Regions from separate parts of the Porphyromonas somerae genome, predicted to be linked through region 1. Evidence: riboswitches for the same ligand, from Rfam matches in the RefSeq annotation. Region 1 holds a riboswitch; each other region holds the start of a gene.
What was found. A riboswitch is a leader RNA that binds a small molecule or an ion and turns the genes downstream of it on or off. The one in region 1 is predicted to bind cobalamin.
Positions count from the first base shown of each region.

Region 2: linked by a shared signal. The riboswitch ahead of MWL85_RS08920 (anaerobic ribonucleoside triphosphate reductase) and the one ahead of MWL85_RS09290 (DUF5074 domain-containing protein) in region 1 are both predicted to bind cobalamin.
Region 3: linked by a shared signal. The riboswitch ahead of MWL85_RS02720 (sirohydrochlorin cobaltochelatase) and the one ahead of MWL85_RS09290 (DUF5074 domain-containing protein) in region 1 are both predicted to bind cobalamin.

Region 1 is NZ_AP025559.1:2,176,984-2,181,566, reverse strand. It holds gene uvrA (excinuclease ABC subunit UvrA) at 1-1,023, opposite strand, end outside; gene MWL85_RS09295 (30S ribosomal protein S16) at 1,227-1,790, shown strand; cobalamin riboswitch at 1,980-2,188, shown strand; gene MWL85_RS09290 (DUF5074 domain-containing protein) at 2,424-4,469, shown strand; gene MWL85_RS09285 (TonB-dependent receptor) at 4,555-4,583, shown strand, end outside.
Region 2 is NZ_AP025559.1:2,066,057-2,070,639, forward strand. It holds gene MWL85_RS08905 (glycoside hydrolase family 18) at 1-1,091, shown strand, start outside; gene MWL85_RS08910 (BT_3987 domain-containing protein) at 1,117-2,310, shown strand; tRNA gene MWL85_RS08915 (tRNA-Ala) at 2,428-2,501, shown strand; cobalamin riboswitch at 2,577-2,780, shown strand; gene MWL85_RS08920 (anaerobic ribonucleoside triphosphate reductase) at 2,821-4,583, shown strand, end outside.
Region 3 is NZ_AP025559.1:634,195-638,777, forward strand. It holds gene MWL85_RS02715 (TonB-dependent receptor) at 1-1,156, opposite strand, end outside; gene MWL85_RS02720 (sirohydrochlorin cobaltochelatase) at 1,149-2,096, opposite strand; cobalamin riboswitch at 2,154-2,351, opposite strand; gene MWL85_RS02725 (hypothetical protein) at 2,775-3,779, opposite strand; gene MWL85_RS02730 (FimB/Mfa2 family fimbrial subunit) at 3,786-4,583, opposite strand, start outside.

The DNA of each region.
Region 1 (4,583 bases):
CGTCAGCTCCCGATAGGGGCGATGGATAGGGAAGTTGAGCTTTTCTGTCTTGCGGATAAAGTCTTTCTGCCACTCGCTCATCTTGGCTCCACGCCACGGCATGACGCACTCCTCGTAGAGGGAGAGATTTTTATTCTGAATCACTAAATCCTCATCAATCCCCAGTACTTGGCTGTACCCCTCGCAGGTGGGGCAGGCGCCAACGGAGCTATTGAAGCTAAAGAGTTTATCGGAAGGCTCCTCAAAGGTGATGCCATCCAGCTCGAAGCGGTCGCTGAAGGTAGCCACCCCTTCGTCGTGCACAATTAGTGCTGTTCCTCTCCCCTCAAAGAAGGCTGTCTCCACTGAATTTCCTAGTCGATTATTGGTGGCATCGTTATCTGGTTGCACCACCAATCGATCAATGACGAGTGATAGGTCTTTGGCGGTACGAGGCAACTTTGCTCCCTCCTGTAAGAGGTCTTGGATTCGCTCCACCTTGTCTTTCACCAAGACACGGCTAAAGCCATTGGCAAGCTGTAGCTCCAGGTGCTCCGCCACCGTACGCCCTTGTGGCAGTGTGATGGGGGCACAAACCATATACTTACTCCCCTCGGGAAGACTATTGACATACTCCAGCACATCTCTCGTGGTGTGCCGCTTCACCTCCTGACCACTGATGGGGCTAAAGGTATGTCCTACCCTCGCATAGAGCATTCGGAGGTAGTCGTAGATTTCAGTGACGGTGCCGACGGTAGAGCGAGGGCTACGATTAAACTTCCTCTGCTCAATCGCAATGGCCGGTGGAATGCCACTGATCAGATCGGCTTCGGGCTTTGCCATTTTGCTGACAAACTGACGTGCGTAGACGCTTAGGCTCTCTACATACCTTCGCTGTCCCTCGGCATAGAGCGTATCAAAGGCGAGCGACGACTTACCGCTACCGCTCAGCCCTGTAATCACAATCAATTGGTCGCGCGGGATATCTAGCGACACCCCCTTGAGGTTATGCACCCTTACCCCCTTAAGTATGATATCATTCATTATATATATACACTTGAAATATCTACAAAACTACTAAAATTATCAGAGCCACTACCCAGTGCCCCATTTTATTGTGCAAAATAGTCGGTTACTTGCAAAATAATAGGTACCTTTGCGGTTGCGTTTCACCCCGTAGGGTCGTGTACCCGTGTCGGGAGACCGTGGGGCGCAGAGTTTAATCACTAATTATTTACAAATCAAAGATGGCAACAGTTATCAGATTGCAAAGACACGGTCGCAAGGGTTACCCTGTATACAAGATTGTAGTGACCGACAAGCGTGCCCCTCGTGATGGCCGCTTCGTAGAGATTTTGGGGACTTATAACCCTAATACCCACCCAGCAACTATCGACCTGAAGTTCGATAGAGCACTCTATTGGGTGAACGTGGGTGCCACCCCATCCGATACCGCACGCAGCATCCTCTCACGCGAAGGTGTGATGATGATGAAGCACCTACAAGGCGGTGTGAAGAAGGGTGTATTTTCAGAGGAAGAGGCTCAGAAGCGCTTTGAGGCGTGGAAGCAAGGCAAGAACTCTGAGGTAGCTCAGATCAAGAGCAAGGACGAGGCAGCTAAGCGTGAAGCAGCTAAGAAAGCACTAGAGGCTGAGCGTGAGGTGAATAAGGCTCGTGAGGCTGCTCTAGCTGAGAAGAAGGCTGAGGAGGAGAAGGCAAAGGCAGAAGCTGAAGCAGCTGCAAAGGCTGAGGCAGAGGCTGCTACCGAAGCTGAGGCTCCAGCAGAGGAGGCTCCCGCTACTGAAGAGTAAGCGACGTCGCCTAGCATACAAAAAGGGGTGGTGCAACCAACAGTTGCACCACCCCTTTATATTTAAGCAGCTCGCCTACGTGAGATGCACTCTACAGAACATAAATTTCAAATAGATCATTTGAATCTACGGCCTAACTATTCTCTTTGATATTTAGGACAATTTGAAATCTTTTGGTTACATTTGCAAAGAATATAAGATGTTAACGGTGCCATAACCCTATCCTTAGGGCGATTGGTGAAAAGGAAACTAGGTGCAAATCCTAGACAGTACCCGCTGCTGTAAGCTCCAAATAGCTTAGCTAATCTATCAAAATACCACTTAGAGCATAGTGTCTCTTGGGAAGGTGTGCGAAAGCTGGAGTAAGTCAGAAGACCTGCCGATAACTGCTTTAATGGCTTCCGAGGCACTGAAGCATTAGAGATAGAGGGATACTTATTAAGCTTACAATGTTGCATTGGCAACGGCTAATTCTAGAGAAACAAAAACATAATTAACTCCTAAACTCTAGTCAACCTGCTACTCTATTACATCTCCGCACGAAAGCCATTTGACACTGAATAAATGTATTCAGCGATCGCCATACCAATGGAGGCTGCTGATTATAAGAAACTTAGAATAGATGTAATGAGTATGAGAACAAAGAAAGTCTGGCTATTTCTAGCACTGGTGGGCCTCTTATTCTCGGGTTGCTATCGATACGATGATTGTGACCTATGGGGAGAGATTGCAAATATCAAGAAGGAGATTGCCCAAACAAAAGCTGACATCTCTACCCTGCAAAAGGTGGTGAAAGCACAGCAAGAGAAAAAGACCATTGATGAGATCAATGAGATTGATGGCGGCTACGAAATCAAATTCAATGACGGAACAAAAGTCACCATCAAAAATGGCTTAGATGCCCCTGAACTTGGGATCCAGGAGGAAGAGGGCATATATTACTGGACACTTGGTGGCAAAGACCAATGGCTCAAAGATAAGAATGGCAATAAAATTCCTGTTGCTGGAAAAGACGGCAAGGATGGAGTAGATGGTCAAGATGGTCACTCACCTGTTATAGGGGTGGATAAAGATGGTTACTGGACCCTAGATGGCGAAAGGATCAAGAACGATCAGGGTAAGGAGATACAAGCTGTGGGAAAAGATGGCGACTCCTTTTTCCAATCTGTCCGAAATGAAAGCAATGCAGTGGTATTTGTCCTTGCCAATGGGGAGGAGATTACTATCCCAAAAACAGGATTTGAGATATTTGCCTTTGAGAAGCCTGAAGGAGAGTACCACTATCACGTATTCAAATTCAATGAAGCAAGGAATATTAAGCTGACCGCTGAGGATATAGCTACTATTGAGGAGATTAAGGTGCCAGAAGGGTGGAGCCTTCAAATCAATGCCCAAAAGAAAATGGTTCGCATCAAAGCACCAAAGCAAACACCAGGGCAATCATACAATGGTGGAATCATCACCCTGATGGGGCTAGGAAGAAATGGTGCTACCTACCTTGCTTCAATTGAGGTGATTGCATCGATTGACTATACAGATCCTGCAGGCACCTTTGTAGTATGCGAAGGGAATATGACCACAGTCAATGGTACCATAGTCTATTACGACAAGAATAATAATGAGTATCTCAATATCTTTGAGAATGCCAATAACCATTTGGAGATAGGCAATGTGGTCCAAGACATGTATATGGCAAATGGCAAGATCTATCTCATCACACAAAATGGTGACCGCATGAATGGTGCTGGACGCTTTGTGGTGTGTGATGCCCGTACTATGAAGATGGAGTATGCCGATTCGTTTGTATTCAAATCTCCTAAGGGAGAGGGCACATGGCCACAGCACATAGTGATCTGCAATGATTCTCTTGGATATGTACAATGGTCCGATAGCAATATGGAGCAGACCTCTGGTATCATCAAGATTGTCTATAAAAATAGGAAACTAAAGATAGATAAGACCGTAGAGGGAACCTTTGGAAAGTTTACCACAGAGGGGGCTATCAAAACCCGTCTCGTCTTCTCTCGCGGAAAAGTTTACGCTGCCTGTGGACACGGGATGGTTATCATTGATCCTAAAACTAACTCTATCAGCAAGCGTCTAGAGTACAAGGGGCGTCAGGCGAAAGGTATCGTAAAGGGAGCTAATGGACATATATTTGTGCCCTTCGCGGGTGAGTTTAAGGGAAATCAGCAGTGGAATACAGAGTTTACCTCCGATCCAATCATTGTGGAGATGGATCATGAAGGGACAGTAATCCAAGAGCATAAGATGCCAAATACTGTAGTCTTCCCTGTGGCTACCTGGAGTCCAGCAATTGGCATTTGTGCTAGCTTTACTGAGCCACATCTCTACTTTGTAGATGTTGCGGAATTCAACGCTTCTACAGCATCACGATACAATTATGAGACAAAGAAGCTCGACCTCCATTATGTGCCAGCGTTCAAGGAAGGCTACTCTTTCTATAATATTTATGGAATTATGGGAGTGCATCCTACCACTGGGCATCTCTGGGTAGGTAGAACGGCAGCGTATGTTGACTCTGATATCTTTGAGTATGATGTGACGGTTGATCCTATTAAACAACTGAATAAATATCACTACCCTACCCAAAGGGGTGCAAGTACGGCAGGTATTGACTTCGCTTACAGATTTAGTGATGAGTTTATCAATAAATAACTTGATTTTATATTGAAATATTGTGTGCAGACTAAAGTAGGAATAATTACTCTAGTCTGCACACCTATCTTTTTCTATACATTGTATGTTAAAGTTGATAGAAGCAACTAAAGC
Region 2 (4,583 bases), 110 kb from region 1:
TCCTAGTCACTTTGCTAGGTCTCATTCTCTCCTTTGTAGGCTGTCAAAACGGATTGACTCCCGAGAGAATTCCTTTCGAAAACCAAGAAGGGCTTAAGCGTCACCTACCAAAGATAGAAGTGACCAGTGAGGATCAATTGACTCCGACAGAGAAAGCATACTATGCTGCCATCCGTGAGTACAAGAAAACCCCTCACGTCAAGGGCTTTGGATGGTTTGGCAACTGGACAGGTAAAGGAGACAACCCACAGAACTACCTAAAGTTTATCCCTGATAGTGTAGACTTCGTATCTCTATGGGGATGTAGGGGTAATCTAACACCTGAGCAGCAGACCGACCTTAAGTTTTTCCAAAACGTGATGGGCTCTAAGGCACTGCTATGCTGGATCGTACAGAACCTTGGAGACCAGATGACCCCTCCAGGATTAGACCCATACGATTACTGGGTAGACCAAAAAGGTGGTGGAGACTTTAAGAAGGGTGTAGAGGCCTATGCCCTTGCGATCTGCGATACTATTATTAAGTATGATCTCGATGGTTTTGACATCGATTACGAGCCAGGTTATGGACACTCTGGATCACTCGCTAATTGGCTAGAGATTGGACCTGATGAGGGTCAAAACAATAATATGTATGTCTTCATCAAGACTATGTACGATAAGCTCAACCCCCTTGGCAAGATGATTGTGATGGATGGTCAGCCAGATAAGCTGAGCACTGAGACCTCAAAGATGATCGACCATTATATCTACCAGGCATATTGGGAAAGACATACCAGCTATGTTCAGCGTAAGATAAGCAAGCCTCATCTAACTGATTGGGAACGCAAAACAATCATTACAGTAGAGTTTGAGCAAACTTGGCGAAATGGAGGTGTCACTGGCTACATATCAAGTGCTCACCCTGAGTTCAACGGCAAGCCAGGAGCTCAGATCTTTGACTATGCAACACTAGACCTTCCTAGTGGCCTACGCATCGGCGGTATTGGTACCTATCACATGGAGTATGATTATCCAAATGATCCTCCATATAAGTGGTTGCGTACAGCCCTCTACATGGGTAATGTGAAATACCCAGGAAACTATCAGTAATAATGGACTCTATAGACATTGTAAGATGAATAATATTGCAAAATCAATAATTGTATCGGCATTAACGCTTGCGTCATTTGCCTTGACGTCCTGCCAAGATGAATTATACAATAAACCAAAGCAAGCTCCTGGTGAGCTAACTCGTCAAAGTGTATATATCAAGGGTGGTTCTACTATCCAATCATTCTTTGTAGAGAAAGAGGATGTAGTAGTTAATGACATTAAGGTCGCTTTGACTCACTTACCTTCCGAAGAGGTAAAGGTAGGAGTGGAAGCTGGAAATGCTACCCAATTGGAGGCCTATAACAAAGCTCATGGGACTACCTATGTAATGTTGCCTGCAGAGATGTATAGCATAGATAAAGAGATAGCTTTCGAAAGTGGCGAATCCATCAAATCTTTGGGCTTGAAAATTAAAGACCTCGTCTTTAATCCTGCGTACACTTATGCTCTTCCTATAAAGTTGACAAACTCAAATAAGTGCATTATTGATGCCGAGAGCGAGGTTCTTCTTGTCCTAGAGCAGAGAATCAGCACAAAGGCTCTTAGAATAGTTGGCTCTGGCTCGGAGGATGGATCTATGTTCCCCAACGACTTTAAGGTAGACACTTGGACACTTGAAGTGATGGTGAATAGAGCTTCATATAATGAAAATAACCGCTCAATCTGTGGTACCAAGCTGGTAACAGGCTCTAGTATGAACGACGAGATCTACATTCGCTTTGGTGACGTAACTATTAAGCCTAATCAGCTACAGATAAAGACTGGAAATTCACAGATTGATATTCCTGAGGAAGCTTTGGCAGCAGAGCCAAATACCTGGTATATGCTCGGCTTTAAGTACGATGGTAAGGCTAATTCAGTATATGTCAATGGTGTGAAAGTCATAGAGCGCGAGATCCGTACTGGAGCTTATGGACTCACTGGTTTCTGGATTGGCGGTAGCAATGAGCTGATTCGTGAGGTACGCTTCTGGAAGTCGGCACGTACCGACAAGGAGATCCTCGACAACACCTGGAAGCTAGTAGATGCCAATGATGATAACCTACTTCTATACTACCCTCTCAATGGTAAAAAGAGAAATGTAGAAACAGGTGAAATCACAGAGGACGAGTCTATGCTATGGGATTGGAGTAAGAGCCAAAAGCACCTAAGCATGCCTAGTGGTGCAAAGTTCGTAAATAACGGTAGCGAACCTTTTATCTTCCCTATTCCATAAATACTTAACTGAACAGTAATAGATAAGCCGAAGGATGAGCTCATTCTTCGGCTTATCTGCTTTTTCAGGACATAAATTGTTATCATCATTAATTATTGTTATCTTTGTAGGGAGTATGGGGAATTAGCTCATCTGGCTAGAGCGCTACAATGGCATTGTAGAGGTGACCGGTTCGAGTCCGGTATTCTCCACTTTCTTTATATCCTCGGCGTTACTGCCGAGGATTTTTGTTTCTGAATATAATGCTATCAGGTCTATAAAAATAGGTATCTTTGTAGTGCATTTGTGGAGGTGATAGAGTTCACCTCTTGGGAAACTGGTGTGAGTCCAGTACAGTACCCGCTGCTGTAAGTCTTGATGGGCTGAGAAGCCTTGACAGCACCCCGATCGTTTGCCACTGCCCATGTGGGCGGGAAGGTACGGAGGTGTATGAGATAAGTCAGAAGACCGACAGATGCATTTTACCGTATTATAAAACCTATTTAATCAACTTTCGGGAGTTAAAGTAATATGAATAATCCAGTTCTTTACATCATTAAGAGGGATGGCGTGCAGGAGCCATTTACCCCCTCTAAGATTGAAAACGCTATTCTCAAGGCCTACGTAGCGAGTGGCAACGGAGATAATTATGGTGAGGTACAGCAGGTAACTTGCCAGGTATTGTCGCACATAGAGCAGACTACCATTTCGGTAGAGGAGGTACAAGACATTGTGGAGGGCGAGCTGATGAAGGTGCGCCCCGATGTGGCGAAGCGCTACATTATCTATAGGGAGTGGCGCAATACGCAGCGGCACAAACGCACCGACCTCAAGAAGTCTTTTGATGGGATTGTACGGATCGATGAAAATGATATCAATCTGAGCAATGCCAATATGAGTAGCCACACTCCAGCTGGTCAGATGATGACCTTCGCGAGTGAGGTCTCCAAGGACTATGCCTACCGCTATCTACTCTCCCCCGAATTTGCCGAAGCACACAGGCGTGGGGATATCCACATACACGACCTCGACTACTACCCCACCAAGACCACCACTTGTGTACAGTACGATCTGAAGGATCTCTACGAACGGGGTTTCCACACAAAGAATGGGAGTATCCGTACTCCTCAGAGCATCCAGAGCTACGCCACTCTTGCAACGATCATTTTCCAAACCAATCAAAATGAGCAGCACGGAGGGCAGGCAATCCCCGCCTTTGACTACTTTATGGCACCTGGGGTATACAAGTCGTTTGTGAAGCACTTGGCAGAGCTGATTCCCTTTATGGTAAAGGCTAGAAGTGGTGAGGGGAACCTTGAGAGGAAGGCACTGCGAACGATGATTACCGACGCTGTAGGCAACATCATGCCGAGTGCGGGGGAGATTCGCGGGCTATATGATGAGCTCTCCAAGGTGACTAACGATGCTATCGCCTACGAAGATCTGGAGATGATGGTGGCGGAGGCTCGCGAACTAACCAGGCGAGATACGCACCAGGCGATGGAGGGATTTATCCACAATCTCAATACGATGCACTCCAGAGGCGGCAACCAGGTGGTCTTTAGCTCGATTAACTACGGCACCGATACCAGTGCCGAGGGGCAGATGGTGATCGAGGAGTTGATGGAAGCGACGATGGAGGGACTAGGAGCTGGAGGTGAGGTGCCAGTTTTCCCCATTCAGATATTTAAGGTGAAGGAGGGGGTCTCTTATTCGGAGCGTGACTATGAATTGGCAATTACCGACTTTGATGCTGCGATGAGGGGCGAGCTAGAGTTTGAAGCACCCAACTTCTATCTATTCCTAAAAGCGTGCAAGACCACAGCAAGGGCACTCTTCCCCAACTTCCTATTCCTCGACACCCCCTTCAATCAAAATAAACTTTGGCGTGCCGATGATCCTAATCGTTATCTGTATGAGATTGCAACGATGGGTTGTCGCACCCGTGTCTTTGAGAATATCAATGGGATACAAAGTTCAGTGGGCAGGGGCAATCTCTCCTTTACCACTATCAACCTACCAAGGCTGGCGATTGAGGCTCGTCGTGCTGCGGAGCGCGAGTGCGGTTCGGTTGCCGACTCTGGCCGGATCTTGAGCGTATCTATCCAAAAGCTAAAGGAGTCGCTACGAGAGATGGCACTACTAGTTGGCGAACAGTTGCATGAGCGATATCTCTACCAACGGAGTGCACTGGCACGTCAGTTCCCATTCATGATGGGCAACGATGTATGGAAGGGAGGCGGTGCTTTGAAACCCAATGACAAGGTAGGCTCGGTATTGGATAGCGGTACGCT
Region 3 (4,583 bases), 1.2 Mb from region 1:
GGACATGGTCCAAAGTATGAGAGGCAAATAGTTTTGCCGTCAACCCCTTCACCAATAAATTCCTCTTGCTATAGTTGAGAGAAACTCTAAGGGCATCTCGGTACCTCTCAGCAGCACCAATCACCAGTTTTTGGCTCAAACCAGTTTGAATCTCACTCTTGCTATTGGCATAGTAGACACCGATGAGTGCTTCATCCGCCCATTTAGTTTGAGTGAATCCAGCTTGTATTTCTCCGTTGATAGAGCGGTAGCCATCGTGAAATCTTCGGTAATCCCCCGTTTGGTATTCATTGGCCTCTGGATTCCACACATCCACTCCACGCATCATATAGTTATTACGAGTAGAGGTGAGACTACCATTACCACGGACGGTAAAGCCATTGCTTTTCACCCTGTATTCTCCACTAAGGTTAGCACCATAAGTGTGGAAAGAGCCCCCGTTGATGGAGGCCTCAAGATAGTTCTTATTCTCCTTGCGTGTGATGATATTCACAGCACCGCCAAGGGCATCTAGCCCTAGTTCGGGAGGGACCACTCCTTTGTAGATCTCCACCCTATCCACAATGTTGATGGGTAGATTGGCTATGTTGGTACCACTGCCTAGTGAGGTGAGTGGTACCCCATCAATGAAGTATCTAATAGCATTGCCACTTAATCCTGTCAATGTGAGATCAAAGTTGGAGCCGATGCCTCCTTCCTCTCTAATCCTCACCCCGCTGGTCTGTCCCAATAGGTTATTTAAGCTGTTGTTGGAGGCGGCGTATGGGCGGACATTGAGGCTTTTGGCAGCGTAGACCCCCTCTTGCATCTGCTTGCTGTAGTCGGGACCTACCACCAATACCTCTCCTAGTTGCTTATAATCCTCCTTTAGCTGAATGGTTACAGAGCTATTCTTGGAGAGGTTCACCCTTTTATGAGTGGTTTTATAGCCGAGTAGTGAGGCACGGAGTAGGTAGCTGCCCGACTTCAAGTTGAGCGAGAAGCTACCAGTCTGATCGGCTGCTGCTACATTGCCTTTGCCTTCTATGGCAATAACTGCGTAAGGTAGTGGATGATTTTTTTCATCCACTACCTGACCATTTATCTTGTAAGTCTGAGCTGTCGCAATAGAAGCAGTCAGAACTAGTACAAGCGAAAGAAATAGTCTATTAATCATCAGCGTGCATCTTTTCACCCGTTACCTCATAGACTTTTTTCTTCTCTCCAATGAGCAGTCTTCTATATTGAGAGTAGAAGTCTATTTTGTCGTTGAGGATCTGTTGTAGCTCAGGTAGTTCGCCTAGTCCTTCGAGCCTTAGTTCTACCTCAAATCCCGCCTTGGTTAAGTTTTCCTTCCAATCCTCGGCGATATCCTCCTTGGCATGCTCCCCAGCCACAATCATAAGAGGACGAAGTACCACCTTCTTTAGTCCTGTAGCCTTAAGTCTTTGAAGTGCTTGCTCGTAGTAAGGGTAGCCCTCTACGCAGCCGATGATCACATTAGGGTGCCCACTTAACATCAGCATGTGGTCCAGCATCGCGTATTGTGCAGTAGCCACATCGTAGGTGCCGTGACCTACCCAAATAGTTGCCATATCTGGTTGGCTATCAGCCGTGATAAGCTTGATTAGCTTTTCGTAGTCTGCTTCGTGGAATAGTAGCGGAGTTGCCACTCTTATCTTCTTAAAGTTAAAGGGTAGGTGGGCTACTTCACGGATTACCGAGGTGACCTCTACGCCATTGGTAATAGAAGTGGAGATCACTAGCACATGGGTATAACCTTCATTGTGTAGTTGCTGTAGGGCCTCAGTAGGATTGAGTTTGATGATCCCCTTATTATCCTTTAGACGTTTGATGATGATACGAGAGGTATAGGCTTCACGTACCTCAAGATTGGGGTGACGCTCCTTAACTGCCTTATTAATGGCATCAAGTGTCACAGCTCTGGTATCATCGTGTGTGGTACCGAAGTGTGTGATTAAGATGGCCCCTTTATCGCCCTCCTGTAAATTTTCAAATAGAGGGTCCTCAATAAACACCTTGTTTTGAGCACTCACCTGCTGATGGCATAGCATAGAGATAAGAACTGCCATAGTTCCTAGCAATAATTTCCTCATAAGTCTGAAATGGTTTCCGACATCAATATAACAGCACTCTGCACCCCGGAGCACCACAATACACACTATGATATGGCAGGTTTCCTGACTTGCTTTACCTTGGAATACCTTCCCACCTGATAAGGCAGTGGTAAATATGAATATCCAAAGCTTATTTCAAAGCTCACAGTAGCGGGCACTGCTCCAGACTTTCACTGGATTCCCTTTTATAGGCTATCTAAAGAATAGGATAACCTATCACCATATCTATTTATCTACCTACAAAGATAGTAATATTTAGGGTACTTAACAAATATTGGGAAAGGTTTGGGGTGCCTTTGGCGGAGGGGTGCCTCATCGGACAAGTCGGACAGGTCGGACGAGTCGGAGCACCCGACAGGGTGCCACTCAGATAGCCCCCGGCCGGGGTCGTGGGGGTGGGCGGTCATTGATCCCCCATTCATCGGGCTGACGCCCTCGAATGGGGGGCTAGGATCCGTCGGACCTCTGTGAGGTCCTTCTCCGGCCTGTCCGACTTGTCCGATAAGGCGTTATGCAAGGGTCGTGGGGTGGGGGTGTCCTCGTTTCCCGCCGGTCGTTCGGGGGCGAATGCCCCCTCCGACACGGGGGCTATCTGAATGGCACCCTGTCGGGTGCTCCGACCTGTCCGATCTGTCCGACCTGTCCGATGAGATACCTCTACAGATTACTTAGCTGGTAGCGGTAATGGCCACCTGGGAAGATGGAGAAGCGTTCGATGAGGCCATTGATGCCGATGGGGGCGGGCTCCATCGCGATGCGGAGGTACTCATCGTAACTGTTGGGGAGTCGCTCCTCGGGCAACTGCATCAGTGGCAATAGCTTCGTTTCGCCATTCGTCAACTGGATCCGCAGATGCGTCATATCGCTGAGCTCTGGACCTCGCCACTGCTGCTGCTCCGGGGCATAACAGCGCACCTCAGGCAGACCAACACAGTAGAGCGTCCCCCCCTTCTCCAATGGGGTGAGCGGATAGTAGTGCATCTCATGTCTCCGATCCGACACCTTAGAGTAGGGGTACCCAAAGAGCCCCCCATCCTCCCGATCCTTAGGGAACCCCAGCTCGATACGCTCCATCGACAACCCCTTGGTATCCACCTCTAGGAGTGCCACCGATGGTGCCAACTGAGGATAGAGGATAATGGTACGATCCGTCTCCTCTTGTCGAGGCAACTGTCGCTGTAGGTGCCCCACCAATGGGATCAAAAATGGCCGATGCTCTGGGCGTGACAAAGGGATAAAATAGGTGAGTCGCAGCAACGCCTGCTTGCTACGGATCTGCTGAAATGTCTCCTCCTGAATACCGATCCCCTCCTCATTAGCGATGAAAAAGAATTCATAGGTGCTCTGATCCAGTACCACTGGGTCACTACACGCCAGCTGACGCCAACTGAGGTTTCTATCCGCGCCCTTGTAGCGTAGCCGCCCATTGTACACCACCTCTCCTCTCAGGTTGGTGGCAATCAGACGTAGCGAGGTGATCTTTCCGAAGTGCTCTTCCGTCCCCTCTGGCAAGAGCAGTTCGGGACGACTAAAAACAACCGCCACCTTACCCTGACCAGGGTCAGGATAAGGTGCGTCAAATATTAAGTCAGTACAACTAGTCTGAAAGAGGGATAGCAGTAGTAAACAGCAGATCCCTGCACCATAGGAAAGCGGTCTCATTCCTAATTATAACGGAGCTAGTTCAGTATCGTAGCTGTGTACCTGCCAGTTATTGATCTTCACCCAAGCGACTTGATATCCTTCGGAACAGTTAGGACAGCGGCGTACCTTCAGCTCCACGGTGAAGTCGTGGTCACAGTAGAGATTGATATCGGCACCATCTTTAGCTGCACTCATCAGTAGCCCAATCAGGTTGCTACGGAAAAATGGATGCTCCTGACCTGCCTTACGCATGGTGACCCAACTATTGTGGCCACTTCTCAGAAGTAGGGTGGTCAGTTCTGCTGTTAGCTCGCCATCATACCCAGGTTCACAACCTGGCTCTACTGGGCCTACAAAAGTATTGGCCTTGGTCGTAATCGTGGTAGGGTAGGGATAAGGGGTAGCCTCATTATTGCCCAGCATCTTACCCTCGGCACTGTAGCGGTCATTGGCCGATACCACCTCCACAGAGATCTTATCTGGATCTTCAAGACCGATGATGTGCACCTTGATGCGGTTGGTCAGCTCCAGTAGATTCACCTCTACAGAGGTGACCTCATTCGCCCCCTCTTCATTGAGTGGCTTCAGAGCTACTTCACGGCTAATCCCTTGGCGGATTCGCTGATCCTTCAGGTCCTGACCCGCCTTTAGCTGAACAAATTGCTCGCTTAGCTTGGCATTAGGGGTGAGTGCAAAGTAGTCCTTGTAAAGACCCGACCATGCTGCAACTCGAACCGATTCGCCTGCAGGCACCGTCATCCGCACCTTGGTCTCCGCCGAGATAGGTCCTTCGTGGGTCTGTGTCGCCACTGCCTCGCCCTT